Regions from separate parts of the Cetobacterium somerae genome, predicted to be linked through region 2. Evidence: riboswitches for the same ligand, from Rfam matches in the RefSeq annotation. Region 2 holds a riboswitch; each other region holds the start of a gene.
What was found. A riboswitch is a leader RNA that binds a small molecule or an ion and turns the genes downstream of it on or off. The one in region 2 is predicted to bind cobalamin.
Positions count from the first base shown of each region.

Region 1: it holds a riboswitch for cobalamin, as region 2 does, so the genes downstream of both, MKD34_RS00075 (sirohydrochlorin cobaltochelatase) here and MKD34_RS02330 (TonB-dependent receptor) in region 2, are expected to answer to the same signal.
Region 3: it holds a riboswitch for cobalamin, as region 2 does, so the genes downstream of both, MKD34_RS13800 (sirohydrochlorin cobaltochelatase) here and MKD34_RS02330 (TonB-dependent receptor) in region 2, are expected to answer to the same signal.
Region 4: it holds a riboswitch for cobalamin, as region 2 does, so the genes downstream of both, MKD34_RS11535 (TonB-dependent receptor) here and MKD34_RS02330 (TonB-dependent receptor) in region 2, are expected to answer to the same signal.

Region 1 is NZ_CP092519.1:11,871-19,688, reverse strand. It holds gene MKD34_RS00085 (FecCD family ABC transporter permease) at 1-646, opposite strand, end outside; gene MKD34_RS00080 (ABC transporter substrate-binding protein) at 643-1,503, opposite strand; gene MKD34_RS00075 (sirohydrochlorin cobaltochelatase) at 1,548-2,390, opposite strand; cobalamin riboswitch at 2,516-2,692, opposite strand; gene MKD34_RS00070 (ABC transporter ATP-binding protein) at 2,854-4,563, shown strand; gene MKD34_RS00065 (cation:dicarboxylate symporter family transporter) at 4,599-6,029, opposite strand; gene MKD34_RS00060 (CoA-disulfide reductase) at 6,079-7,422, opposite strand; gene MKD34_RS00055 (L-cysteine desulfidase family protein) at 7,450-7,818, opposite strand, start outside.
Region 2 is NZ_CP092519.1:519,315-527,132, forward strand. It holds gene MKD34_RS02305 (tRNA threonylcarbamoyladenosine dehydratase) at 1-663, shown strand, start outside; gene MKD34_RS02310 (flavodoxin) at 666-1,169, shown strand; gene MKD34_RS02315 (rhodanese-like domain-containing protein) at 1,179-1,472, shown strand; gene putP (sodium/proline symporter PutP) at 1,796-3,229, shown strand; gene MKD34_RS02325 (methylated-DNA--[protein]-cysteine S-methyltransferase) at 3,244-3,720, opposite strand; cobalamin riboswitch at 3,839-4,007, shown strand; gene MKD34_RS02330 (TonB-dependent receptor) at 4,034-5,935, shown strand; gene MKD34_RS02335 (ABC transporter substrate-binding protein) at 6,023-6,883, shown strand; gene MKD34_RS02340 (apurinic/apyrimidinic endonuclease family protein) at 6,870-7,818, shown strand, end outside.
Region 3 is NZ_CP092522.1:119,535-127,352, forward strand. It holds gene MKD34_RS13795 (calcium-translocating P-type ATPase, PMCA-type) at 1-1,655, shown strand, start outside; gene MKD34_RS13800 (sirohydrochlorin cobaltochelatase) at 1,696-2,613, opposite strand; cobalamin riboswitch at 2,670-2,844, opposite strand; gene MKD34_RS13805 (ATP synthase subunit I) at 2,919-3,176, opposite strand; cyclic di-GMP riboswitch class I at 3,334-3,409, shown strand; gene MKD34_RS13810 (hypothetical protein) at 3,451-3,939, shown strand; gene MKD34_RS13815 (hypothetical protein) at 3,981-4,445, opposite strand; gene MKD34_RS13820 (dihydrolipoyl dehydrogenase family protein) at 4,582-5,898, shown strand; gene MKD34_RS13825 (M20 family metallopeptidase) at 5,948-7,117, opposite strand; gene MKD34_RS13830 (MetQ/NlpA family ABC transporter substrate-binding protein) at 7,161-7,818, opposite strand, start outside.
Region 4 is NZ_CP092520.1:537,066-544,883, forward strand. It holds gene MKD34_RS11525 (DMT family transporter) at 1-212, shown strand, start outside; gene MKD34_RS11530 (YkgJ family cysteine cluster protein) at 225-764, opposite strand; gene MKD34_RS11535 (TonB-dependent receptor) at 777-2,867, opposite strand; cobalamin riboswitch at 3,025-3,205, opposite strand; gene MKD34_RS11540 (C40 family peptidase) at 3,330-3,800, opposite strand; gene MKD34_RS11545 (META domain-containing protein) at 3,787-4,173, opposite strand; gene MKD34_RS11550 (hypothetical protein) at 4,222-5,493, opposite strand; tRNA gene MKD34_RS11555 (tRNA-Thr) at 5,616-5,691, opposite strand; tRNA gene MKD34_RS11560 (tRNA-Tyr) at 5,700-5,784, opposite strand; tRNA gene MKD34_RS11565 (tRNA-Leu) at 5,792-5,879, opposite strand; gene MKD34_RS11570 (threonine/serine exporter family protein) at 6,036-6,809, shown strand; gene MKD34_RS11575 (threonine/serine exporter family protein) at 6,809-7,237, shown strand; gene pdxR (MocR-like pyridoxine biosynthesis transcription factor PdxR) at 7,193-7,818, opposite strand, start outside.

The DNA.
Region 1 (7,818 bases), 510 kb from region 2:
GGATTATTGATATTAGTAAAACTAAAAATAATGTCATTAATCCTTCCCATCTAGCTCCAGCTAAACTACCAGAAATCCAAAACATAGCTCCTCTTAATTGAGATTCATTTTTAGCAGTTGTTACTAAAAATGTTGTAACTCCTGAAAATAAAGAGGATACCGCTACACCAATTAAAACAAGTTTTGTACTTGAATACCCTCCATTCCCAGCTAAGTAAAAAACTAGAAAAGCTGTAAAAGTTCCAAAAACAAAAGCACCAACACCTGGAGAAAATGAAATTCCTAAAAGACTTCCTAATACTATTGAGATAACTGCACCTGTACTAGCCCCTGAAGATATACCTAAAATATATGGACTAGCTAACGAGTTTTTAGTTAATGCCTGCATTAAAATTCCAACTAAAGATAGACCTGCTCCTCCTAATAAAGCCAAAATAACTCTAGGAACCCTTAAATTCCAAACAATCATTTCTGTTGATTTCTTCCATTCAATAGAAAAAATATCTTTATTAGATAGTTTATTTACCAATATTTTCCAAACATGGATTGACGATAAAGAAACACTACCTATTGTAACTGCTATCGTTCCTAAAACTATAATTAAAATAAGAGATATTATAATTATATTTCTATCTTTTACTTTCACTTTTTTTCCTCTCTTAATCCATTTGAAATTATTTCAATACCTTTACTTACCTTTATTCCCGGAGATATATAACTCAATGGAATTCTTATAAATTTATTTTTTTTTACAGCCTCTAACTGAGATATTGGAGAATTGTTTTTTAAATACTTTATTTTATTTTCATAACTTACGCTTCCATAGTCTATAACTATAATAGCTTCTGGATTTTCATCTAATACTTTTTCCCATGTTCCAATACCAAAAGAGAAATTTGTATCTTTAAAAATATTTTCTCCACCTGCTATTTCAATCATAGTATTTCCAATTCCATTACCTCCAACTACAAAGGGAGCTGATTCTTGACTATCATATGCAAAAACTTTTATATTATTTTTATTTTTATTTTTCTCTTTAACTTTATTAATATCCTCTTTCATATTTTTTACAACATTTTTAGCATTATCTTTTAGATTAAAAATATCTCCAAACATTAATATATCACTATATATATCTTCAATTTTAGAGCTATCTTGAGATTTTGTAAAAACTACTTCTATTCCATTTTCTTTTAGTTCTTCTACTGTACCTAAGTTTTTAGGTGTTGCTATTGATTTCCATCCTGTTAGAAAATTAGGATTTAAAGAATAAAATTGCTCTTTAGTTGGAGCTCCCTTTGATAAAACTGGTATTTTATTATACTTTTCTCTCAATTCAGGTAGTATTTCATCATCTAAATAAGCTGTTCCTAAAATTTGATTTTCTGCACCTATAGCTAATAACATTTCTGTTGTAAACTGTGATGTTGAAACTGCTCTTACATTCTCTTTAGAAAAATTTAAAGTAGTTATCAGTAAAAATAGTAACAATATTTTTTTCATAATTTCTCCTTTTAATAAAAAGCGGAAGAGTTAAACTCTTCCAATTAATGAGAAGCTTTTCTTCCTTTAGCATACTCAGCTTTTTTCACTAATATATCCTCTGGTTGAGAATTTTCTAGTTTTTTAGCTCTTTCTATAAAAATATTCTGAATAGATTCAATTTCACCTAATCCTTTTAAATTTACCTCTACTTCAAAACCATTCTCTTCTAATGCTTCTTTCCAATCTTCAGCTATATCATTTTTAGCATGGTCTCCAGCTACAAACATAAGTGGCATTAGAGTTACTTTTCTTTTATTATCTCTTTTTAACTCTCTTACTACATTATCTAGCCCTGGATATCCTTCTACTGTTCCAATGTATATAGGTTTTTCTAAGTCTTTTGTAACATAAGCTAACATTGGATAAGCTGACAATGCAGGATGCTCTGTACCATGCCCTATCATCACAACTCCTTCATCCTCTTTTAAAACTCCAACTTCTTTTTCTATTACTTCAATTAACTTAAAATAATCATCTACTTCTGTTAATAATGGAGTTCCAACTCTTATATCTTCAAATTTATCAGAAAACATATCCACTTCTCTTTTTAAAGCTTCCATTTCAGTTCCATTTATTATATATGTTGGTTGAATAATTACATGTTGATATCCTTGCTCTACTAGTTTTTCTAAAATTTGAGTGGTATTTAAATTTTCAATACCTCTTTTTGAAAGTATTCTATTTATAATTCTTGATGTATAAACCTGAAAAAAATCTAATTTATCAAACTCATTTTTTAATTTTTTATTTATTATATCTATTGTTTTTTCTCTCGTGTCTTCATGTGTCGTTCCAAAATGTGCTGCTACAATCGCGCCCTTTTCCATAGTTTTGTAAAAGTTCATCATTAATCTCCCTGTATTATTTTTCTTTATTTTTATTTTAAATTAAAATTTCTCACCAATAAAAAAAACCTCCCTTTTGAAAATACTAAAAGAGAAGTGTAAAAATCTTTACCTTCTCTGTCCTCGCAGAATTCTAAATAATGGCAGGTCTCCTGACTTAGATTCATCCTACTCACAGCCCTTCCCAAGGTTTATATCCTCAGTGGTATTACTGTTTTCATCCTCTATACAGTGGCGGGACCGTTTGAGATTTTCACCCAATTCCCTTTTAATCAAATTGAACCATTACATTTTTTATCTAACTAATATTAACACTTTATAGTACAAATTTCAATCAAATTATCTAAAATTTATAACATTATCATCTATTATTTATATTATTTATATCTAGAACTATTGACTTTTAGTCATAAAAAAAGTTACTATTAATTTAGAAATAAATGTATATTAAGGAGAAATTTTTATGAAAAAAACATCTTTTGGAACTCTTATTTACTATTTAAAAAAGGAAAATAAACTCCTTCTTCTATTTTTAGGTGTGAGATTAGCTATGACTGCTATTGATGTTTACTCACCACTTTTAATTAAAAATTTAATAGATGATGCTCTTCCTTCTAAAAATATTGATTTACTACTAAAATTTTCAATTGTATTAATTATTCTTTATATTTTACGTCTATTTTTTGCTGTTAATTCTCAAGCAAATGGAAAATTAATGGGAAGTAAAATAAAACAAAGTATGAGAAATGACCTATTAAAAAAACTTTTAAACCAACCTAGTGAGTTTTTTAAAAAAAATCAAAGTGGTGATTTAATTTCTAGAGTTATTAATGATTTAGATAGTGTTTCTACTCTTTGTCATAGAGGATTAGAAGATTTTATATTTTCAGTTATAACTATTATTGCTTCTATCTTTATAATGATAGATTTTGATTTAAAACTTTCACTAATTACTTTATTTCCTTTACCACTAACATTGATATTTGTTTATAAGGAAAATAAAAAAATGAAAGCTGGTCATAGAAGTGTTCGAAAAAATTCAGGTTTATTATCTGCTAATCTTCATGATATTTTGAGAACTATCTCTTTTTTAAAAGATAACTATTTAGAAGATTATGCTCAAAAAAGATTTCTTGAAAAAAATGATACTCTTTTAGAAAGTGAAAAGAAGAATATGATTCCATCAAGTTTAATTGTTTCAGGAGTAACTTTTTACTCCAATATAACTCAACTTATAATTATTCTTGCTGGAGGTTATTTATATATAAAAGATGGTGTTACAATGGGAATTATCTTATCTTTTTTACTTCTAGTTGATCGTTTTAGACTTAGAATTATGAGAATGGTTGGACTTGTTGATATCTATCAAAAAGGAATCTCCGGAGTTAATAGATTTACTGAAATTATAAATCTTGACAGTAGAATGGATGGAGATATACCACTAACAGAACCTATCACTTCAATTGAATTTAAAAATATAGGCTTTTCTTATGATGAGAAATCTATTTTACAAAATTTTAATTTAAAAATAGAAAAAGGAGAAAAAATAGCTCTAGTTGGAGAAAGTGGAATTGGTAAAAGTACTACTGCTTCTCTTTTAAAAAGAGCTTTACTTCCTACAAATGGAGAGATTTTAATTAATAATATTCCATTAAATAAAATAACTTTTAAAACATATTTAGAACGACTTGGAATCGTAGACCAAAGTGATTATATTATAAATGGAAGTTTAATTGATAATATTACTCTTGTAAAAGAAAATTGTACTGAAGAGGAATTAAACTTTGCAATTGAAAAATCATATGTTTATGAAATTTTTGACAAATTTCCTCAGGAGGAAAATACTATAATTGGTGAAGGTGGAGTACATGTAAGCTCTGGGCAAAGACAAAAAATTGCTATGGCTAGATTATTCTTAAAAAACCCTGATTTGATTCTTTTAGATGAAGCAACTAATGCCTTAGATATTATCAATGAAAAATCTATTTTAAAAAATATAAAAGAGGAGTATAGTGATAGAATTGTTATTGCAATAACTCATAGACTTAGTATCCTTGAAGATTTTGATAAAATCTATGTCTTAGGAGATGATAATATTGTTGAATCTGGTTCATTTAAAGAACTTTTAAAATTAGAAGGTAAATTCTATAGGTTATATCATGGAATTAGATAAAGTAAAAGCCACCTTCAAGGTGGCTTTTTTTATTATTACTCAATTTCAGAAGAGTTTGCTTCATTTCCTGCTTCTGGATTTTGATAAACTTCATGATTTAAGTTTCCTAAACTCTTATCAACCATTAATGCATTTGTAACTGATCCAATTACGTTTAACATTGTTCTTGGCATATCGATAATAGGATCGATTGCTAAGATTGGGTTAATTAGAGGGAACATAGCTGCTAATCCAGTTCCTGATAAAGCAACTGAAGCTGCCATTGTTGCTGTTCCTGGAATTCCTGCAATTCCTAATGAACTAATTGCCACAACAATTATAGACATTACTATTAATGTTGCATCAATTGGATGTCCACTCATATTTGTAACAAATACAATTGTTAATGCTGGGAATATTCCTGCACAACCTTGCATTCCTGCTGTTGTACCAAAACTTGCAACAAAACTTGCTGTTGATTCGCTAACACCTAGTTTATTAGTTAATGTTGAAATTGTTACTGGTAAACATCCAACACTTGATCTAGATGTAAATGCTAAAATCATTAAAGAGATACTTTTCTTTACATATGTAAATGGATTTAATCCAAAGAATGATACTGCTATCATCTGTATTACAAACATAACTGCTGTTGCTAAGTATAAAACTGCTATGAATTTTCCTACTTCTGCTATTGCTCCAATACCTTTTTGTGCAATTGTGTTTGCTAATAATGGTACTACTGCTAAAGGCATCCATCTAATAATACTCATTGCCATTGATACTATAATTTTTTGAGAAGCATTTATTAAATCAAAGAATGGCTTTACAGTATCCATATATTTCTTTGACATTCTCTTTGCCGCTACTCCAACAACTGCTGAGAATATAACTAAACCAACGATGTTTAACTTAACCATCGCTTCAACTGGGTTTGAAGGAATAAGAGCTTTTAATGTATCAACAATATTGCTAACCTCTCTAATTTTTCTTCCACCCTCTGCTGCTACAGCTTGTACTGCATCAGTCGAAACTTTTCCAACTTCAAATAGATTTCCTAAAAGTAATCCTACACCTACAGAAATTGCAACCATTACTAAAGTAATAATTAAACTTTTCTTTACTAAGTCTCCTAAATTAGCATCCTCTTTCATATTAATAATAACATGAATGATAGATACCATAACTAGTGGAATAACTAACATTCTAATTAAAGAGATAAATCCTCCACCAAGTAAGCTATACCATAATGTTGTCTCTTTTACAAATGTTAATTCCATTGGATTCTCTGGGAATCCAGCTACAAATTGAATTGCTAATCCTAAAATTAAACCAACAACTGTTGCAACCATAACTTTTGCTGAAAAGTTAAATTTTTTCTTCGGTAACATATTTATTAGAAATAAAATTACTAATAATGCTACTAAGAAACCAACAGTTTTCAAATCACTAATCATTAAAAATTGTTCAAAAAATACATTGTTCATTGTTTGTTTTTCTCCCGTTTCTATATTTTAATTTTTATTGAAGCCTATTTTATTTTGCTACATTACCAGCTACATTCATTACATCCCAAGTTCTAGCAAATGGTGGAGCATAACAGAAGTCCATCATTCCAATCTCATCTACTGTTAACTTAGCATAAATAGCTGTTGCTAAAGAGTCTACTCTTAAAACTGCACCTTTTTTACCTGCTATTTGTCCTCCTAAAAGAACTCTTGTATCTGCATCATAAATTAGTTTTACAAATATATCCTCTCTACCTGGATAATAATTTGTTTGATTTTTATCTTTTATAAATACAGTTTTATAGTTTATTCCCATTTTTATTGCTTCAGCTTCTGTTATTCCAGTTCTTCCAGCCTCTACATCCATAACTTTTACTGCTGCCGATCCTAAAGTTCCTTGAAACTCAGTTTCTACTCCAGCTAAATTTTCTCCAACTATTCTACCAATTTTATTAGCAGTTGTTGCAAGAGGAATATATACATTTTCTTTTCTTACTAAATGAGGAACTGTTGCACAATCTCCTGCTGAATAGATAGAGTCAATACTTGTTCTTCCATGGTTATCTATTACTAAAGCTCCATTTCCTAACATTTCAATTCCTGTTTCTTTTAAGAAAGCTGTATTTGGTCTTACTCCTGTTGATACAACAACTATATCAGCTGGGTATTCACCTTTGTTAGTTTTTACTTTTACAACTTTTCCATTTTCCTCTACAATCTCTTGGACAATCTCTTCTAAATGTAACTCTATACCTTCGTGAGCTCTTATTTCTTCTTCCATAACATCAGTTATCTCTTTATCAAAACTTTCTAAAAGAACTCTATCACCTAATTGAATTATTCTAACACTTCTTTTTCCTAAATGTTTAGCTGCTTCCGCTACTTCAAGTCCAATATACCCAGCTCCAACTATAACTATATCTTGATTCTCATCTTTTAGCATCTCTTCTTTTAAAATAATTCCATCTGTATAGTCTTTTAAAGTATATACACCTTTTGTTGATAAATTTTTAATTGGTGGCATTATTGCATGAGCTCCTGTAGCTATCATTAATTTATCATAATTATCTATAAAAGTTTCACCTGTTACTAAGTTTTTAATAGTTACCTCTTTTTTATCTACATCAATTGCTATTACTTCATGCTTTATTTTTATATTCATTCCAGCTTCTATAAATTTCTCTACTGGTCTTGCTATCATATTATTTGGACTTTCAAAAAAGTTTCCAACATAGTATGGAAGCCCACACGCTCCCCATGAAACAACCTCAGTTTTTTCATAAATTACTAACTCTGCTTCCTTGTTAAGTCTACTTGCTTTTGCTGCTGCTGACATTCCAGCGGCAACTCCACCGATAATTATTATTTTCATTTTTCCTCCTAAAACCATATATTAAAACTAGTTATTTAACATTATTTCTAAAACAACTTCATCTGTTTGTCTTAATCCTTCATGAGCTAAAACCTTTACATTAGCTAAAGTTGCTTCAACATCTTTACCAACTATTCCTTCTCCATATTCAAAATTCTTTTTCTTTTTAGATAAATAGTATGAATCAAATGCCATTCCAATTGAACTCGCTATTTTTGTTGCACAAGAACTCTTTGCTCCATCACATAGCATTCCTGATAATGTTGCTAAAGTTGTCTCAATTGCTGCATCTATTCTGTCTAAAGGCATTCCATCTAAAAAGGCTAAAGCTCCTGCTACTCCTCCACCAGCACAAACAACTCCACAGTATGCTGACAATCTTCCAACATTTGATTT
Region 2 (7,818 bases):
CATGTACTTGTATTTGGAGTGGGAGGAGTAGGTGGATTTGTAGTAGAAGCTTTAGTTAGAGCTGGTGTTGGTGAGTTAACAGTTGTTGATTTTGACACAGTTGATATAACAAATCTTAATAGACAAATAATTGCTACTCAAGATACTGTTGGTAGAGATAAGGTTGAGATTATAAAAGAAAGAGCTTTATCAATAAATCCAAATATAAAGATAAATGCCTATAAAGAAAAATTTTTTAAAGATAAAAGAGAAATATTCTTTTCAGAAAATAAAAAATATACTTATATTGTTGATGCGATAGATATAGTTACAGCAAAATTAGATTTAATAACTATAGCAAAGGAATTAAAAATTCCAATTATATCCTCAATGGGAACAGGAAATAAAATAAATCCAACAATGCTAGAGGTTGCAGATATATCAAAAACATCTGTTTGCCCATTAGCAAAAGTTATGAGAGTAGAGTTAAAAAAGAGAAGAATTCAAAAGGTAAAGGTATTATTTTCAAAAGAACTACCAATGAAACCGAAGAATCTAGAGAATAATAGAGAGAAGCAAAATAACGTAGGAAGTATATCTTTTGTACCATCTGTAGCAGGTCTTATAATTGCAAGTGAGGTTATAAAAGATATAACTGGTCTGAAAAATTTAGGAGGAAATTAATTATGAAAAAAATAGGGATTTTTTATGGAACAACATCAGGAATAACAGCTGGAATAGTTGATGAAATAGAGTTTTACTTAAGAGGAGAGGAATACGAAGTTTTTGATGTAGCAAATGGAATTAATGAGATGGAGAATATTGAAAATCTAATTTTAGTTTCACCAACGTATGGAGTTGGAGAGTTACAAAAAGATTGGGAAAATGTATATGACAAATTAAAGGATTTAGATTTTACTAATAAAGTAGTAGGAATAGTAGGTGTAGGAAATCAATTTGCATTTGGTGAGTCGTACGTTGGAGCAATGAGAAAATTATATGATGCAGTTATAGCTAAAGGTGCTAAGGTAATAGGATTTACTTCAACAGAAGGATATAGCTATGAAGAAACTGAATCAGTTGTAGACGATAAATTTATTGGTCTTGCTTTAGATGAAAGTAATCAAGATAATGAAACACCGGATAGAATTAAAGCTTGGATAGAAGAGATTAAACCTCTATTTAATTAAGGAAAAGTTATGAAGAAATATCAAACATTAAATCAAATTGAAGTAAAAGAATTACTAGTACAGAAGAATACGGTACTTTTAGATGTACGAACAGAAGATGAATACTGGGAAGTATCGGTAAAAGATAGTTTAAATATTCCACTTCATGAATTAGAAGAAAGAGTTGTTGAACTGGATAAGAATAAGACATATATAACTTTTTGTAGAAGTGGAGTTCGTTCTAAAACAGCAGCTTTAATTTTATTAGAAGAGGGATTCACAAAAGTTTTTAATTCTCAAGAGGGAATATTAACTTGGAAATAAAATTTGACAAAATTATTTTCATATGTTACTATAATGAAAATAAAAAATTAAAGGAGAGTTCTAATGAGAAAAGATCAAGTTATTTCAAATAATGTAAATAGACAACCCATCCCCCCTAGATAGGGATTTGTGTTTTAAGCATTAGTTTATGTTTAGATACAGATCCATTTTGTGTTACGATTTTGGATCTGTATCTAAGGGGAAATAACTTTTAATAAAAGATTATTTTTTAATAGGATTCTTTTGTTGAGGGTCACTTAGGTACAAAACTGTACTTGAGTGACCCTCTTTTATTTTTATTAAAAATTTGGGAGGAGTATAAAATGATAGGAGTAGAAACGTTTATTACATTTGGAGCATATTTATTATTTTTAATAGGAGTAGGAGTTTATTTTTATGGAAAAACCTCCAGTTCTGAGGACTATTTAATAGGTGGAAGAGGAGTAGGGAGTTGGGTAACTGCGCTATCAGCACAAGCTAGTGATATGAGTGGATGGTTATTAATGGGATTACCAGGAGCAGTATATCTTTCAGGATTTGGACAAATTTGGGTTGTAATAGGTTTAACAGCGGGAACATATTTAAATTGGAAATTTATAGCACCAAAACTTAGAGTTGAAACTGAAATAGAAGACACCTTAACTTTACCAACATTTTTAGAAAAGAAATTAAAAGATGATAAAGGAACAATAAGAAAGGTTCTAGCTTTAGGAACACTATTTTTCTTTACAATTTATTCATCATCTGGTTTGGTTGCAGCAGGAAAATTATTTGAATCAATACTTGGAATAGATTATAAAGTTGCCGTAGTAATAGGTGCAGTAACAATAGTTGTGTATACGTTTATGGGAGGGTATTTAGCTTCTTGTTGGACAGATTTTTTTCAAGGTGGGTTGATGTTTTTAGCTATAATAGCTGTTCCATTAGCAGCATATTATAAAATTGGAGATATTGAGACAGTTAGACAAGGAATTGAATTAAAAGGTATTTCATTAGATATATTTAAACAAAATGGAGAAAGTATAGGAATATTAGGAATATTATCTTCTTTAGCTTGGGGTCTAGGATATTTTGGACAACCTCATATTTTAGTTAGATTTATGAGTATAAGTGATGTAAAAGAATTAAAAAAATCTAGAAGAATAGCTATGATATGGGTAATTATCTCTTTAATTGGAGCAATAGCAATTGGACTTTTAGGAATACCACTTTTTAAAAATGTTGCAGAGTTAGGAGGAGATGCAGAAAAAATATTTATCTATATGATAAAAGAGTTGTTTAATCCTTGGGTAGCAGGAATTTTATTAGCTGCAATATTATCAGCAATAATGTCAACGATAGATTCGCAATTATTAGTTTCATCAACTACTTTAACAGAAGATTTTTATAAATATATGAAAAAAGATGTTTCTGATAAAGAGATTATGTGGGTTGGAAGATTGTGTGTTGTTGTAATAGCTTTACTAGCCTTAGTATTTGCATTAAATCAAAATGCTAAAGTACTATCATTGGTAGCTTATGCCTGGGGAGGTTTTGGGACAATATTTGGACCAGCAATAATATCAGTACTTTATTTTAAAAATGTAAATAGTAAAAGTGTTTTATCAGGAATTTTAGTTGGAATGTTTGTATTTTTAATGTGGAAAGTTTTAGGATTAGATAGTTATATGTATGAGTTATTACCAGGATTTTTCAGTAATTTAATAACAGTTTACATAGTGGAGAAAGTAGTTTTTAAAAATGTAGTTGAAGCTTAAAAAAAGGTGCAAAGTTATTTTGCACCTTTTTCTAAATTAAGTAAATGGGATTTTATAGATAATCCATAGGCATATCCAGTAAGTTTACCATTAGAACCAATTACTCTATGGCAAGGAATAACTATAGGAATGGGATTTTTATTGTTTGCTAATCCAACAGCTCTACATGCCTTGGGATTGCCAATAGCAATTGCAATATCCTTATAAGTTTTAACTTCTCCATAAGGAATATTAAGTAATGCTTTCCAAACAGATTTTTGAAACTCTGTTCCAATAGGATTTATTTTAAATGTAAATTTTTTTCTCTTGCCTTTTAGAAATTCATCAATCTCTTTAAAGGACTCTTCTAAAAGTTTTGTAAGTTTAAAAGTTCTGTTTGAAGTAGGTTTGTTAAGGTCAATTTTAACAATTTCATTATTTAATTCTTCAATTTTAAGTAAGCCAAATGGAGTGTCAAAAATATAAAAATAACCTGGGATAATATTTTTCATAAACTCTCCTTAAAAAATTTTATCTAAATTGTACTTAAAAAATATAAATAAATCAAGGTTAATTTAAAATATATTTTGTTCGCTTATTGTTTAAAACTTTTAAAAATGAAGTGATTATAGTATAATAAGATGTTATGGTTTTTATAAATTAAAAGGGAATTAAGTGAAAAGCTTAAACGGTCACGCCACTGTAAAATGGACAAAAATAGATAAGCCACTGGGAAACTGGGAAGGACTATTGGAGGAGGAAGTTGAGTCAGGATACCTGCCATAAAAATAAACTGCGAGTGACAGAATGGGAGGATTAAATTAAATGAAAAAAAGATTTTATATTGCAGGATTAATTCTTGTATCTAGTTTAGCAACGGGACAAGACAAAGTTGTGAAGTTAGAAGAAAGTGTTATAACAAGTGAAAATACAGAGACAACAATAGCAGATATACCAAAAAATATAACTGTATTGACAGGAGAAGAGATAACACAAAGGGGAGCAAAAACAGTAGCAGAAGCTTTAAAATTAGTATCAAGTGTTATTGTAAAAGAGATGGGTGGAGCTGATGCAGCTTTTGATATAAGAGGTCAAGGGCCTACAGCAAAATCAAATGTTATAGTATTAGTTGATGGAGCACCAATTAACTCAATTGATTTATCAGGGTATCAGACAAGTAACATTCCAGTAGATAATATTGAAAGAATTGAAGTAATACCTTCTGGAGGCTCAGTTTTATACGGAGATGGAGCAGTTGGAGGGACAATAAATATAGTAACAAAAGCACCTGAAAATAAAAAAAATTATGGAAGTTTAAATAGTGAGATAGGATCTTATGGATTAAAAAAACAACAAATTACATATGGAACTAAAATAGGAGAAAAGCTTTTAGTTGAAGTAGATTATTTAAAAAGAGAAAAAGATGGTTATAGAGATTATTCTAAAGATAATTTAGAAAGTTTTGGATTTAGAAGTAGATATAAACTTAATGATGGAGAGTTAAAATTTAAATATAATTATTCTAAAAATGAATTTAAAGCTCCTGGATGGTTATTTGGAAGTGAAGTTAGTGATGATAGAACGCAGTCGAATTCAAAAAGATGGAGGGTTGATGGGAAAACCGAGAAGAATAATTTTATGGGAGACTATTTGTATAATATAAACTCCGATTTAGAATTTAAATTGTTAGGAAGATATGCTCATGAGAATTACTCTTCAAACGGAAGTAATTATAAAACAGAGATAAAATATTTAAAACCCCAATTAAGATACTCATATTTAAATGAGAATTATATTGTATTTGGTGGAGATGTTTATGCTGGTGAAACAAAGAGTTACTCTTCGTATGGAGATTCTAAAGCAGAAAAAAATTCTTTAGGTGGATTTATAGTAAATAGTTATACAATTGACAATTTTAGATTTACTCAAGGATATAGAAGACAAAATATTGAATATAAAGGAAAAAATAAAAATTTTTCAGAGAAAAAGTTTAAAGAGGACGCTATAGAATTAACAGGAAGTTATTTATATTCAGATTCAGGGTCTACGTATATAAGTTATACAAAAGGATTTAGAGCACCTAATACAGATGAAATAAATGTTTGGGATGGAGAGTTTAATACTCAAAAAACAGAAACTTATGAAATTGGAGCAAAGGATTTTGTAGGTAACACGTATATTTCAACATCAGTATTTTATATAGAAACAGAAAATGAAATTTTCTATGGAGTAAATAAAAACGATGAGGTTAATAAAAATAGAAATTTAGATGGAACAAGTAAGAGAAAAGGTATAGAGTTTTCTATGGAGCATTATTTTGATAAATTGACAATATCAGAATCAATAACTTATATGAAAACAGAGTTTAAAGAGAGAAAAGATATTCCAGGTGTTCCAAATATAAAGGGAGTTCTAAATTTTAATTATAAATTTAATGAAAAACTAAGCTTCAATAATTCTTGGGAGTATTATGGAAAAGCTTATGATAACGATGATGAAGCTAATGAAAGAGAAAAAACAGATAGTTATATATTGAGTGGATTAACTTTTATATATGATTTCAAAGATGGATTAGTTATAAATGCAGGAATTAATAATCTATTTAATGAAAAATATTATGATTATGTAGGATATAAAAAACCAAGTGAGCAAGACCCTACATTTGGAAAGACATATTACCCTGCACCAGAAAGAAATTATTATATTGGATTTAAATATAGTTTTTAATAAAAAATGCTCTTTTCAAGATATGAGAAGAGCATTTTTTACATATGTGTTATAATTGAAATATATTTTTATAGAAGAGGTGGGCGAGTGTTAAAAAAGATATTTATGTTAAATATAGTTGTATTTTCAATAGGATATTCAAGAATATTAGTAGATGGAATTGGTCGTAAAGTTGAAATTCCTGAAAAAGTAGAAAGAATAATTTCAACAGTTCCATCAAATACAGAGATAATAGTAGATATGGGATTAGTTAATATTTTAGCTGGAGTAGATATATATTCTGAAAAAATATCTAAAGAATTAGAAGGCAAAGGAATTTTAAATACAGATAGATTAAATGAAGAAAAAATAATGGAATTGATGCCGGATTTAGTTATAACATCCCAACATAATCTCTCTAAAGGAAAAGAGAGTTTAAATATTTTTGATGAGGTTGGAATTCCAGTTTATGTAATGAAAACCCCAAATTCATTAGAAGAAGTTAAAAATTCTATAGATGAAATTGGAAATCTTTTAAATGAGAAAAAAAAGAGTGATAATTTAAAAGATAGTTATGTTCAAGAGTTAGAAAAATTAAGATTACAAAATAAAAAGCAAAAGCGAGTATATTTTGAAATTTTAAATAATCCTATATATACAACAGGAGGAAAAACATTTTTGAATGATGTTATAAAAAATGCCGGTGGAAAAAATATATTTGAAAATCAAGAGGGATGGATTTCACCAACTTTAGAATCTATTATTGAAGAAAATCCTGAATTTATATTTGTAGGTGAGGATAGAAAAGAGGTTGTAGAGGACATAAAGACTAGACCAGAATGGCAAGAGATTGATGCTGTAAAAACTGGAAAAGTATATTTTATAGACGAAGGGATTAATAGACCATCAACAAGAGTTTTAAAATCTTTAAAACAGATGAAGGAAGTGCTTTCAAATGATAAGTTTTAGTTTTATTCCTAAAAATGGAGAGGAAGAAAAATTTTTAAAAGTATATAAAAAATTAAAAAACGAAGGTATAACAGGTATAGAAACAATAATCGGGGATCATTTACCTTTGGAAAGTTATGGAAAGTATCCTGTAAAAGGAGTACATCTATTATATTATCCTACTTGGTTAGAATTTTGGAGAGAGGATATGGAAAAGGTAAAAGAAGATTTTTATGATGATGAAGGGATATTAAATTATTATCGTTCTTTTAATAAAGAGATTTTGTTAGAAACTTTTAAAAAACAATTTGAAGATGCTAAAAAAATTAAAGCAAAGTATTTAGTTTTTCATGTTTCACACGTAAGACCTAAAGATATATTTACATGTAACTTTGATTATACATCTATAGAGGTATTAGATGAAACTTTGAAAATTGTGAATGAAGTTTTTAAAGGAGATGGACCTTTACTACTTTTTGAAAATTTACCATGGCCAGGATTAACTTTAAAAGACTACGAATTAACAAAATATTTTTTTGAAAGAGTAAAGTATGAAAAAAAAGGGTTTTTATTAGATTTCTCTCATATAATATGCACAGAAAAAAATATAAAGAGTTTTAAAGAAGCAGATCGATATATTTTGAATAAAATAAAAGAATTAAAAGAACTAAATAAATTTATATATGGTGTTCATATAAATGGAATAGAATTTAAAAATTATTTTGAAAGAGATTTTTCTAACGAAATAAAAGAATGGTCAAGTGAAGATAGAAATGGAAAATTTAAAATTGAGTGGGAACACATGAAAAATCTTGATCCACATAAGATTTATAGAGGGAATTTAAAATCACTATTAAATGAATTACCCAATTTAAAATATATAAATTTAGAGTTAAATTTTCAGTCCTTAGATTATTTAGAAGAGGTCGTTAGAGAACAATTAAATTATATAAAAT
Region 3 (7,818 bases), on a different replicon from region 2:
GTCTTTCTAAAGAAAATGCCTTAGTTAAAAAATTAGCTGTTTGTGAATCTATTGGGGCTATTGATGTTATTTGTTCTGATAAAACAGGAACATTGACTGAAAATAAAATGAGTGTCATTAAAATTGAAAACTTAAATGAAGATATGTTAGTAAAAAATATTTTCTTTAATAATAGCTCAGCCTTCTCCCAAGATAAAAATTCAACTAAAAAATTTATAGGAAATCCTACTGAAATTGCTCTTCTAAATTATTACTCAAATTTAAAAGAAAAATTTATAATAAAAGAGGAAAAACTTCTTTTTCAATACCCATTTAACTCTACAAAAAAAAGTATGGGTAGTATTATATCAACCTCAACTTTAAATAATTACATATTTTTTATTAAAGGAGCTCCTGAAAAAATATTTGAAGTTTGCAAAATCTCTGAATTTGAAAAACAAAATCAACTTCAAGCAATTCAAGCTGAACAACGAATTGGAAGAAGAATTATTGCCTTTGCTCATAAAAACTTATCAAAAGAAGAAAAATGGAGAGATTTTGAAAATGATCTTATGAAAGATTGTATCTACGACGGTTTTGCTTCAATTTCAGATCCTATTAGAAAAGAGGTTTTTGATGCTATTACCACATGTCAAAGAGCCGGTATTGATGTTAAAATTCTTACAGGTGACAACACCTTAACTGCTACTACAATAGCTAATGAGTTGGGTTTAATCAAATCTGATTCACTTATTCTTGAGGCAAAAGATATAGATTCTATGAATGACTACGAACTAAGAGGGAAATTGCAACATATTTCTGTTATTGGAAGAAGTAACCCTTTAACTAAACTTAGAATAGTTAATACTCTTATGGAAATGGGTAAATCTGTTGCTGTTACTGGAGATGGAATAAATGATGCTCCTTCACTTAAAAGGGCAGAAGTGGGTATTGCTATGGGAATAACGGGAACTGAAGTTTCTAAAGAAACTGCTGATATAATTCTTCTTAATGATTCTTTTGCTACTATAGTTAAAGCTATCGAGTCCGGAAGAGGTCTTTACGAAAATTTTCAAAAATTTATTCAATTTCAACAAATAGTAAATGTTTCCGCTTTATTTCTTATTTTAATGTTTGAACTTTTGGATTGGGGTACACCTTTAAAGCCTATTCAAATTCTATGGATTAATATTATGATGGATGGTCCTCTTGCAATCTCACTAAGTTTTGAAAAAACTAGAAAATATATCATGACTGAATTCCCAAGAGATAAAAGCAAAAGTATTGTGACCACTGATCTATGGATTAATATCTTTATAAATTCTACATTTATGGTTTTATCTATGATTTTTTTTATAAGGGTTTTTCATATCAATAAAGAAATGACACCTACATATATTTTTAACCTTTTTATATTTTTAGTTATATTTAATGTTTATAATTGCAAAAGTATTGGAAAAAACTCTATACTAAAAAGTTTTTTTAATAATAAAGTTCTTAATATAATTGTTATAAGTACTATCATTATTCAAATTTTTATATCTATATTTTTAAGAAGTTTTTTCTCTTTAAATTATTTAAATTATATAGAATATTTAAAAATTATATCTTTTAGTTTATCAATAATAGTTTTTTCAGAATTTATAAGATTTTTTAGAAGAGTTTTTAATAAATAAAAAAGCTCCATCTCAAAATCATAGAGATGGAGCTCATTTTTTATAAATCTTTACTTTTTGCGTATCCTGCTTTTTTATCTATGATATCTATACTTTTATGTTTTTCAAGAAACTTTGCATTTCCAACAAACATATCTTGAATTTCAGGAATTTCACCAAGAGGAATAAGTTTAACCTTAACTTTAAATCCTGCCTTTTCTAAATTTTCTTTCCATTCTCCTGCGATATCATTTTTAGCATGGTCTCCCGCAACAAACATCATTGGCATCAAAACAATCTCTTTTTTCTTATCCTTTTTAAGTTGTTTTACTACAGTTTCAAAAGTTGGATATCCTTCAACAGTTCCAACATAAATTGGTTTCTCCATATCTTTAGCCATATAATCAAACATTGCATAAGCTGATGTTGCTGAATTATATGTTCCGTGTCCTACTAAAACTACAGCTTCTTTTTTATTTAAAGGTCCTACTGTCTTCATAACAGCATTAATTGTATCTTTATAATGATGAGGATCACTTAATAAAGCATCTCCAACTCTTAAATTATTAAAATCTTTTGTATGAAATTGAGCTTCTTTTTTTATTGATTCCATTTCTACACCATCAATTACATTTGTTGGTTGAATAATTACATTCTTATATCCTTGTTTTTTTAGAGATGCTAAAACTTCGCTTGGACTATATTTTTTTATTCCCTCATTTGCTGCCACTCTCTTAGTAACAATTCTAGATGTATATGCTTCAAATACATCTGCTTTTCCATCAAAAGCTTTTATAGCTTTTTGGTTAATTGCATCAATAGTTTTAGCTCTAGTGTCTGAATGAGTTGTTCCAAAGTGTGTCATGACAACTGCACTTTTCCCACCAGTATAAAACTCAGCATCTTCAAAAGCTTCTTCTCCATGAGCTAATAATAAAGCAGTAGATAAACAAAATAATGATAATAATAATTTTTTCATAAAAATATCCTCCCAAATATAATTTAATTTGGAAAAAGAGTCTCCTCTTCTCCGTCCTCGCAGATTTTATAATGGCAGGTCTCCTGACTTAGATTCATCCTACTCGTATCCCTTCCCAAATAAAAATATTCAGTGGTTTCTATACTTTCGTCCTCTTTACAGTGGCGGGACCGTTTAAGTTTTTCACTTAATTCCCTTTTAATCTTTAGAACCATTACAGAGGTATATTATCACTAACATGTTTTTTTTTCAACCATTTTATAAAAAAAGAATACTAATTTATTTTTATATATATTTTATTGATATTATTTTTTCTTATTTTTATAAAAATAAACTATATAAATTCTTGATAAAATTGCTCCGATTAATGCAGCAAAAAATCTGTGACCACTATTTTGAGCTAAATAATAAAATCCTGCTAAAAGAAGAAAAATTCTTAATATTGAAGTCACAAAAATAAATAATGAAGGATTTTTAAATTTTTTACTTTCGTCAATACCAAAATTTAAACTATAAAAAAATAAAAAACCTAAAATAATTCCACCTATAAATGCAATAATCATAATGCTCTCCTCCTTTTATAGCTTTATATATTTTCGCTATTATTTATCAATATTTACCATTAAAAAATATTTTTCCTTGCTTTTTTTTATTTTTTAATATTAATAATAGAAATATTGACTTTTTATTGATTTTATTATATTATTTTTATGTACAATATAATAACTGTGGCAAAATAAGGGAAACTTTATGACGCAAAGCTATAGGGTCTTTAAAATGACAGCCAGTTACACTTTTTTAGTGTAACTGGATTTTTTTATTTTTATGGGAGGGAATATGAAAAAAATTTTAATTTCAAATCTATTATTAATATCATCTTTAAGTTATTCATCTTTAGAAAACTCAGCTGTAGAAAGTTCAATGAATATAACTGCAACTATTATTAAACCTTTAACAGTTCAATCAAATGGGCCTTTGGACTTTGGTAATATTTTACCTACTGCAACTAGCCATGCTTATTCGAGCTTTACTGTAAAAGGAGAAGAAAATGCAAATGTAAAGATTTCTTTCGAAAACTTATCTTCTGATGGAGCTAGCTTCACTGTGCCACTTCATAATAGTAATAATAGTGATTCGTTTAATATAACTTTTAACTGTACTGCACCAAACTCACCTGGTAATTTTTTAAACCACACAAACAACATGATTACTCTAACTAATAATGGGGAAATAGTATTAAGTATTGCTGCAACTGCTCAACCTAGAAGAGATCAGACTCCTGGTCAATATACAGGAGAATTTACTATGAGAGCGACATACGAATAAATAAAAAAATCCCTATACAAATTTCGTATAAGGATTTTTTTTTATTTATTTTTTCTTATCTCATCTATAACTTCTAATAAAAACTTCTTACACTGATCATTTTTTATTGTGTAATAAACATCATGAAATTGCGGTGATGGAAACTCTGCTAAAAGTATATTCATAACCATTCTATCTCTATAAATATCAGATCTATTTAAGCTTCTTTCTATTTTTCTTAAACTTTCATCATCTTCTTCCAAAAGATTATCCACAATTGTATTAGCATTTTTAATTAAAATATCTAAATTTGTAAGTCTATCTCTTCTATTTCTAACCTTATTTTTTTCATAAAATGTTTTTCCTTTATTTAACTCTGTTAAAAGTCCAAATAAATTAAGAGTTGGATCTTTTTCTAAAATATTTAGTATTTTTCCATATATTATATTGCTCTCTTTATCCTCTGGACTTTGATTTTTTAAATTTTTTATATATTTTTCTGAAATTTTAATTAATATATCGTTCATAAAATTCTCCTCCATAATATTTTCTTAGACTTATAGTATAACACACTTTATAAAATATATAAATAACTTATAGATAATATTGCAATTATATGACATTCGTAGTATATACTATATTAAAACAATAGAGGAGGTTAATATGTATGATACAATCGTAATTGGGGGCGGAGCAGGTGGACTTACAACTTCAATTGGTCTTGCTTCTGCTGGAAAAAAGGTTCTTTTAATTGAAAAAGATCATTTAGGTGGAGAATGTACTTGGGGTGGATGTGTTCCATCTAAAAGTTTTATCTCAGCATCTAAAACTGCTTCAACTTTGACAGAAGCTCTAGAAATGGCTCTTAAAAATGTTCATGCTATTGGCAATAGTGAACTTCCTCATATTTCTAACTTCAAAAATATAGATTTTATAAAAGGTGAAGGAGCTTTTATTGATAAAAATACTATTTTAGTTAATGGACAACAGTACGTTGGAAAATATATTGTTATTTCTACAGGAAGTTCACCTTTTATTCCTAATATAAAAGGATTAGATAAAGTTGAGTACTTAGCAAATCATAACTTCTTTTATGAAAAAGGTGATTATAAAAGTATTACTTTAATTGGCGCAGGAGTAATCTCTTTAGAGCTAGCTTTTCCTCTTAAAAAATTAAATATAGATGTAACTATTCTTGAAAAATCCGATATTTTTCTACCTATGATGGAAGCTGAAGTGAGAGATTTTTATCTTAATAAATTAAAAGAAGCAGGAATAAATTTAATATTAAATTGCACATCTATGGAAATTGAAAATATAGATAATAATATTCTAATAAAAACTAATAATGGTGATTTTTTAAGTGAAAAAATATTTATCTCTGCTGGTAGAACTCCAAATATACAGAATCTTAATTTAGATAACACTAAAATTAAGTATGATGCAAAAGGAATTTCTGTAGATGAATTTATGAGAACATCTGAAAAAAATATATTTGCAATTGGTGATATAGCCTCTTCTTTCAAATTTTCACATGTGGCTGGTTACCAAGGAGAAATTGTTGTAAGAAATATTCTTTTCCCATATATTATGAAAAAGATAGATTATTCATTTATTCCTTGGACACTTTTTGGAGATATTGAAGTTTCTAAAGTTGGTTTAAATGAGGAGGATGCTCACAAAAAATATAAAAAAACATATATATATTCTCTAGATTTGAATAATGAGAGAAGTTTAATTACATTTGAAAAAGCATTTTTTCTAAAAATTATTTGTGATAATAGATTTAATATTGTCGGTGCTACTTGTATTGGTGAACGAGCTGGTGAAATTATTGGTTTTTTACAACTAATGATTGGAAATAAAGTAAAATTTTATAAGGTTATGAATTCTGTGCAAGCATATCCTACATATACATATTATATTAGAAATTTGGCTAAAAAAGCTTATATTGATTATCTAAGAAGTTTTTTACCTTAAAATTTTAGGGATATTATTAAAATAATAATATCCCTTTTTAATTTTTATTTTATCTTGATAAAAAATCTTCTTTTATATTCTCTAGTTTTTCTTTATTTAAAATTAAATCCAATCCTAGTAAAGCCAAAGCTTTTCCTCCCAATATTACAGCCTCATCTCCTTTAATAGATCCGGCAGCCTTTGCAAATTCATGAGTATGACCAAAAACACTATAATCACAAATTTTTATATTTGGATGAATTGTTGGTATTATCTGACTCACATTCCCCACATCAGTTGATCCCATCCCTTTTTTTGAATCTATAGAAACTTCTACTCCTAATTTTTTCATAGTTTCTACATAAAGTTCATCAAAATATCTCGTTGGTATAAGATTATCAACTCTATTTTGGAAACTTGAGACCTTTGCTCTACATCCTGTCATAAGTGCTGCACCGTGAGCTATAGCTTCTACTTTTTCTGTAACTTCATCACACCCCTCTTTTGTCGAAGATCTAATGTAAAATCTAGCCTTAGTGTAATCTGGAATTATATTTGGCGCATCTCCTCCATGAGTTATTATTCCATGAATTTTTACGTCTGATTTAACATGTTGTCTAAGGGTTGCAATTCCGTTGAAAAAATGTAGTAATGCATCTAAAGCATTTTTACCATTTTCAGGAGAACCTGCAGCATGAGATGATTGCCCAAAGAATTCAAAATCCAAAGGATTTACTGCTAAACTCTTCTTTGTTATTGAATGCTCGCTTCCTGGATGTATTATCATTGCAACATCCACCCCTTCAAAAAGATTTTCACGAACAAAAGAACCCTTAGAACTTCCATTCTCTCCTCCCTCTTCTGAAGGACAACCGTAAACGATAACCTCACCCGAAATATTATCTAATAACTCACCTAGGCCAACTGCTCCAGCAACACTTATTGCTCCTATTATATTATGACCACAAGCATGACCTAGATTTGGAAGTGCATCATACTCAGCTAAAAAAGCTATTTTAGGATACTCTCCATTTTTAGATTGCTTTCTAGCTATAAACCCTGTCTCATGTCCTGCTATATTTCTTTCAATATCAAATCCTTTTTCTTCTAAAAACTTTGTTAATAAATCCGCTGCAAAATACTCTTCGTTTCCAATCTCAGGATTTTGGTGTATTTTTTGACTAAGGTCTATAAAAATATCTCTATTACTATCTAAAAAATCTATTATTTTCTTTTCCATCTTATTCCCTCCAAAAGTTATCTAATCTCTTTTAATTTTAACTCTAAAATACAGCTATTGAAGACCCTTTATAATAATCATCTATTATTTTTTTATTTTCAGCAGTTTGATAAACTTCTAAAACTCTTTTTATCTCTGGTTTATTTTGATTATCATCTCTTGAAGCTATTATATTAAAATATGGCTTTAATCTCTCATTTTTAAAATCTTCAATAAAGATTGAATCTATCAATGGTGAGTAACCAGCTTGAACAGCAACACCATTATTTATAGCAGCAACATCTACATCTTCTATTGATCTTGGAATTTGAGTTGCTACTAACTCAACTATTTTTATGTTCTTCGGATTTTCTATAATATCTTTAACTCTTGGAAAAGCTCCTGCATCTTTATTTACACCTATAAGTCCTGCATCCTGAAGTAAAAGTAGTGCTCTTCCACCATTTGAACTATCATTTGGAATAGCTACTACTGCTCCATCTTTTAACTGAGATAAATCTGTTAGTTTTTTTGAATAAATTCCCATTGGAGCCAATACTGTATAGCCTAAATTAACTATTGATAATTTATGTTCCTTTTTAAAATTATCAAAATATATCTCCGTTTGAAATGCATTTATATCTATTTCCTTATCTTGAAGAGCCAAATTTGGTCTTATATAGTCTGCAAAATTTATAAACTTTAGTTCTATATTCTCTTTT
Region 4 (7,818 bases), on a different replicon from region 2:
GTATTTTCGCAACTGTTGGACAAATCGGTTTAGCATACGCTTATAAATATGCTTTAGCTAGTGAAGTTTCTATATACCAGTACTTAAGTATTATATTTTCAGCTATAATCGGTTTTATTTTTTGGAAAGAAATTCCAGATACTTTAAGTCTGATTGGTGGATTAATAATTATTGGAGCAGCTATTTTTAACTACAGATTATCAAAAAAGTGATTGCGATAGCAATCACTTTTTTATCTCTTCTATCACACTGTTTAACTTAACATTTTGTTTATTTTTATATTTCTTATACTCTTCTATCACCTTATCATCTATAAAATAATATCTTTCATCATTTAGCTGATAACTTTTTAAAGGATATTTTTCTATTCTAACATCTTTTTTTTCTATTCTTATAACTGTTGAACAACCCTTTTTACAAGGTTCTAAAGGAGAGCAAGTTTTAAAACAATCATCTTTTTCATAGATTTTATATGATATATATCTACAACATATCGGCCTTAATTTATATATCAAACATTTTCCTAGTTCTTTATCGTGAAAATAGCAAATATTTTCCTCTAATTTATTTTTTAATATTTTTTCTCTTATCTCATTATTTTTCTTTAAAAACTCTATTATCTCTTTCTTTTCATCTAAAGATATTAATGAATAATCCCAATTACAGCAACCACATGAATTAGAAGTTTGATTACATAACCTTTCCCCATTCAACTGCACTATTTTATTTTTTGCATCTTCCAATATTTCTCTTAATATTTTCATATTTTCTTCCTTTTAAAATTTATATAGAGCTCCTACAGTAAAAGTCCTTCCAGGAGCAGGTAAGTGCTGTTGAACTACATATGTAGAATCTCCAGAAAAATCTCCCCAAGCTCCAACGTATCTATCATATTTTTTATCAAACAAATTGTCTACTCTAGCAGTTAAAGTAAGCCCATTTTCAAATTGATAACTAGTAGATAAATCTACTGTTATATATGAGTCTACTTTCTCATCATATTTTTCAAGTGAACTTTCATCTCCACTCTCTGGTAATGTTCCAACCTTATATTTTAGTGCATCCAAAACAGTATAAGAACCATGGTAAAGAGCATCTACACTAGCCGAGAATTTAGGCGTAAAGTTATAAGTTGTTCCTGCAGTAACCTTCCAATTAGGAACGCTTGGAATCGGTTCACCTTTTGTAGGTCCATCTTTTAATTCATGGTGAATATATGAAATTCCTGTTCTAAGAGTAAGATTTCCTATGTAATGCTCTGCAACTATATCCGTACCATATTTATCAACTTTACCTAAATTTCCAGTTATACTCTTATCCCAATCTTCAATATTTGTAGGGATTTTAGAATACATATAATTGTCAATTTTATTATAATATACAGATGCTGAAAGATAAGTGTTTCCAACAAAATCTTTTATACCTATTTCTATATTATCACTTGTTTGTGATTTTCTATTGTATTCATAAACTCCTTGTAAAATAGGCTCATAGCTTCCCATTTCAGTGGCACTTGGGGTTCTAAATCCTCGTGTATAATTTATATATGTCGATCCTGTATCTGAATATAAATAGTTTATTGCAAATTCTAATCCTGTATTATTAAACTTTTTACTTTCCATGTCATAATATTTAGAAGGGTCATTAACATCCTTTAACTTTTGTAAATAATAATCATAATCAGTATATTCTTTTCTTATTCCTTGAATAAATTGAAATTTATTGTATTCTATCTTATTCATTAAAAAGATTCCGTAAGCTTCTTTTTTAGCTTCTCTTCCATCTTTATAAGTTTTTAAATTTGCCATAGAATCCTTTTCTCTATGATGTGAGTAGTCTGCTCCAAAAATAAGATAATTATTTTCTAAATATTTATATTTTAATTGAGATTTAACATATTCTTTTCTTTCTTTATATCTATTACTGTTATAAAAACCTCCTGAATAAGGAGAATAATCGTTATGTAAATAATTAATATAAGTTACAGATTCTAAACTATCTGAAACTTCTGCTCTATATTTTAAGTAAAAATCATTTAATTCATATTTACTTTTTGAAAATTTTGATGCATATTTAATATTTTCATCAAATATATATTGAGGTATTGTTCCTCCTAAGTGAGTCTCAGATTTTGCATGACTATATTTAAACTCTATATCACCATTATCTAAAAGATATTTTCCTGTATAGTCAAAAGAGTATTTATCAACTTTTTCTTTAGTTCCATCAGATAATTTTCTTCCTGATCCGTGAGAATTATACTTACTAAATGAAATCTCATTTAGAAAATTATTACCAATTTTAGTTCCATAGGTTATATTTTCTGAAAATAACCCGTGACTTCCAGCATTAAAATTTATAGAACCGTAGTTTTGTCTATCCTCAACTGTTTTTGTAGTAATATTAATGATACCTCCAACAGAACCATCACCATATAAAACTGCTCCACCACTTGGAATAACTTCAATTCTTTCAATTCTTTCAACAGGAATTTGAGAAAGATTATAGCTATCAGAACTTCCTAAACCTGTTCTATTTATAGGAACACCATCTATTGTAACAATAATATTTTTATTAGCGTACATTGGGTTTTGTCCTCTTAAATCAAATCTTATTTCACCACCCGCATATTCTCTAGCAAATAACCCAGGCACGTCTCTTAAAACTTGAACTAAATTTGTTGAACCGCTTTTTTCAATTTCCTCTGCTGTTATAATAGAAATATTTGTGGGAGTATCTCTAACTGTTGTTTCAAAGTTTTGAGTTGTAATAACTGTATCTTCTAATTTTACAAAGCTTTTGTTTTCTCCACCTTTTGCTATACCAGATACAATAAGTAAAGATAGTAATAATAATTTTTTGTTCATATTTCCCTCCAATTACTCTTTTAAAATAAAAAAATCTAATAAAAAACCAAAGACTTCTTAAACTTTAGCTTTTATTAGAAATTAGGAGTTTTTATTTAATTACAAAAAATCATGTCATAAAATATACTCTTATTTCTTATTTTTCCCCCATGAAAAATAAAAAACTAAATTTTAAATAAGTCTCCTGACTCAGTTTCATCCTACTCCTAATCCTTCCCAGATTTTATAATCCAGTGGTTCTATCAGTTTCGTCCACAATACAGTAGCTTGGGGCTGCGTGGGATTCTCACCCATCTTCCTTTATTAAGCCTTTTGGCATTTAAAATACTTTTATAATATAATACTTTAAATTTATTTTGTCAATTATTTGAATACAACATTTATTATTTGAATATATTTTTTTATTTTGACTTCTTTTTTATATTATAAAAAAAAGAAGTAGAACATCTACTTCTTCTCTAATTATAATACTTTTCTAACTTGCCAAAAATGATTGTTCCAATAACTATCCATCTCAGAAATTACAACACCCTTTGATGTTGAGGCATGCATAAATTTATTATTACCTAAATAAACTCCAACATGATGGGTTTTTCTCCATCCAATTTTAAAAAATACTAAATCGCCAACCTCCCAATAATTAGTTTTTTTTATTTTCTCTCCCTCTTGGGCCATATTTTTAGTTGTTCTTGGCAATTTTTTTGAAAACTTTTCTTTATAAAGATGCTGCATTAAGGCTGAACAATCCACCCCGCTTTTAGTTGTACCTCCTAGCCTATATCTAGTCCCTTTCCAACTTTTATAAAAAGCGGTTATTTTAGCAGTTCTTTCATTTCTTTCTCTTTCACTAATCCTAGCTGATGAACATCCTGTGAATATAATTAAAACGAACAAAAGTAATATTTTCAAAAGAAATCTATTATTTTTTAACAAAATTTAATTTTACTCCTGAATTTGTAAGTAGTATAATTCCATCTTTTGTTACCTCAATCTCTTTTGAATCTTTAAGATTTTTTAAATACTCTTGCTCTTGTATCATTAAATTTTCAGGTCCCATCATTCTAGTAGATCCAGGCTCTTGAATCGAAATTTTATTTCCTTCCAATGTATAGTTTGCAAAATATCTGTTAACACTTGAAGTTCCAGAAACCTTATCTTTCTCAAAATTAATATCAATTTCACTTTCTGGAAGAACACCTTGAAGAATATATGTATTCCCTATAATTTGAGAACTTATATCCTCTTTTTTTCCAAAACATCCTACAAATAACATAGTTGCAATTAAAAATAATAGTAGCTTCTTCATTTTTTCACCTCTTCTTTATTATTATTTCCTATTCTAACATGTCCAGCTTTAATTCTCCATATAAAATTTTAAATTTATTTTATCTATTATTTCATTATTTTTATTTAATATATCATATGTTATTTCTTGACCTTGTTCAAATTTTTCCAACTCATCAATGGAAACAAAAACTTTTCCATTCTCAACTTTAATTTTCATATTTTCAATCAATATTACTCTAGAATTTCCTAAATTATCTATAACCTCTTCAATATTATTAAGTTTTATTTTCAAGTTTTTATAGTTTTTATTTATGCTATTTGAAGATTCGACTTCATAATATTTATTATTTTTTTCTGAATCACCTATCTGTATTTTATCCTGACTATTATAATTTTTAGTTATTCCTATGATTTTAAAAATCTTCTTTTCACCACTTAAAATAACTATTTTATCTATCAACGTATTTTTTTTATTTTTATAAGCTATACTCAAAATATCTCCTGAAATTTTGTAAGTCTTATTATAATTTAAATCTTTTGGTAGCTCTAATCCTATGAAAATTTCCTTTGAATTTTTAAATATATTACCATAATCTAACTCCTCAAGAAAAATCCCTGGATATTTTTCTATCAAAGGGACAACTTTAATAGTATTTCTATAATAGTTCGTATCTTGATTATCTCCCTCTATTACTCCTTCTGGCTTTAAAATCAATCTTAATCCATCTAATTTATTTTCACTTTTTGTTATTTCCAAATTATAATCATTTAATTGTATTTTTTTAACTATCAAATATTTTTTTCCATACTCTTGTTTTTTCAAAATTGGATTTTTATAATCAAAATCTAAATATATATCCGAATTGAAATTAGGCATTTCTATCTTCAGAACCTGTGTCTCGATTTTGTCAGGATATTTATATTCTATTTCCAATTCATATTCTTTTTCTTTTAAATCCCATTCATAAATCATCAATTCCATTTTTTGTCTATTTAAACTTTTCCATTTTAACTCTATAATCAAGCCATCTAAATCTATTTTCTCCATTTGAAAAGCATATTTATCCCAAATAACACTTTTTTCTTTTATTATTTCTCCACCTTTTTTAATGATAACTTTCTCTAAATTTTTATTTATTTTCAAATTTTTTCCTAAAATATCTACAGTTGAAAAATATCCAATTGTATTTGGATAGGTTGGAATTGGAATATCAGAAAGAACCAAGTAATGCCCCTTTCCTAATAACGGTTCATTAGATTTATATTTTAAAGTTACTACATTTTTTGCTGCCATTATATTTGTATAAATCAAAAGCAATAGTATTAATATATTTTTCATATTTCCCCCAAATATTTTTTCTATATATACTTCTATTAAATTATACTATATTTTTTTTATTAAAAAAAGAAATGTTGCAAAAAATAAAAAAACTCCTTCTATAAGGAGTTAATAACTTTTTATGGTGCCGCTTATCGGAGTCGAACCAATCACCTACTGATTACAAGTCAGTTGCTCTACCAGATGAGCTAAAGCGGCTTATAAAATGGTGGTGAGAGAAGGATTCGAACCTTCGAAGGCAGAGCCGTCAGATTTACAGTCTGATCCCTTTGGCCGCTCGGGAACCTCACCACTTGTATGGTGCCTGGGGCCGGAATCGAACCGGCACGCTATCAGATAGCTCAGGATTTTAAGTCCTGTGCGTCTACCTATTCCGCCACCCAGGCGTGATTGCTTTCGCTTTCAACAAGATAATAATACCACAATTTAAAGTTTGTGTCAATAACTTTTTTTATTTTTTTTAACAATGTCTGTGTTGCTTTTTAGAAACTTTAATGCTACTATTAGATATGTTTTAAATTTTTATAATTATAGGAGATTTTATGCCAAAAAAACAACTAATTACCGAACATCGTGTTCTTCAACTAGCAACTTTCGCCGGAAAAATAGTTCTTACTAGCGGAGGTGAAGTTTATAGAGTCGAGGATATTATCGCTCGAATCGGTCAACATTTTAATTTGAAAATTGACTGCTTTGCTACATTAACATGTATCATTGTTTCTGGAAAAAATATTGATGATGAAGTTGTTTCTTTAGTAGAAAGAATCAGTTCTCGATCTACAAATTTAGATAAAATTCATCAAGTTCATAAATTAATAAATGAAATCGAAAAATACTCTTTTTCAGAATTAAAAAAATCTTTAGAAGATATTAATAAAATATCACCCTATGGTTTTGGTATGAACTTCATTGCCTCTGCATTAGGAGCAGCAAGCTTTGTTGTTTCTTTTAAAGGAGGACCAAACGATTTTGCTGCTGCTTTTGTCGCTGGATGTGGTGTTGCTTTATTTTCTTATATTATTTCAGGATTACAACTAAATAGCTTCTTTATAAATTTAATTTCTGGAGCAATTTGTGCCTTTGTTTCTAATTTATTTTATGTTAACGGAATAATTACAACACCATCTATTAGTATAATCTCTTCTTTAATGCTATTAGTTCCTGGAGTTGCTTTTATAAACTCTATCAGAGATATTATAGCAGGAGATTTAGTTTCTGGTACGTCAAGAGCTATGGAAGTTCTTATGATTGGTGGAGCTATAGCTATTGGTGCTGGATTAGTTACAAAACTTTTTTTTAATTTTGGAGGATTTTAATGTTTTTTATAGAAGTTATCTTTGCTTTTTTTATTACAGTTAGTTTTGCTATTCTTTTTAATGTTAGAGGCAAACTTATTATTTATTCAGGAATCGGTGGCGCTATAAGCTGGCTTTTTTATTTACTTTTTACAAAAGAAGGTTATTCTTACTCTACATGCTATCTTTTAGCAACAGCCATCACTGCTTTTTATTCTGAAATTATGGCAAAAAAACTACAAACTACAGTTCCTACACTACTTATAGCAGCTCTAATTCCTATGGCTCCTGGTGGTGGAGTTTATTACACTATGCTATATCTAATTCAAAATAAATACCAAGATTCTATGCTAAAAGGTATGGAAACTTCAATAATTGCTGGTTCTATGGCTCTTGGAATAATTTTAGTAACTACATTTTTTAGAATTTTCCATCTTACAAAAAAATAAAATTTTTTCTAGTATCTCCAATCCTTTTTCTATTTCAAATAGGGTTGGAGATATGAAACTTAATCTTATTTTACAAACATCTCTCTTATCCTTATAAAATAAAGCTCCTGGTAAAAGAGCAACACCTTCTTCTTTACACTTTAAATAAAATTTTTCACCATCCACATTATTAGCAAGTTTAACCCAAATAAAAAAACCACCGTCTGGTTTGTGCATAACATTTAACCCTTGAATTTTATCTAAAAGTTCCAAACATCGTTTCTGTTTCTCACCAAATTCTCTTCTCAAAAAAGATAAGTGTTCATATAATTTATTTCTAACTATAAACTTTTCTAAAATTTTTTGGTTTATTCCTGAGGTTGTCGTATCTAATCCATATTTTATTAAAAGAACTCTTTGCATAAGGTTTTCTGGTACTGTCATTATTGCTAATCCAATTCCTGGCATAAGTATCTTTGAATATGTTTTTATATAAATAACTTTTTCTTGTCCTAACTTATCCAAACTTTTTAAAGTTTTAGGTTTTTCTTTTGTGTAGTAAAAATCTGAAAAACTATCATCCTCAACTATATAAAACCCAT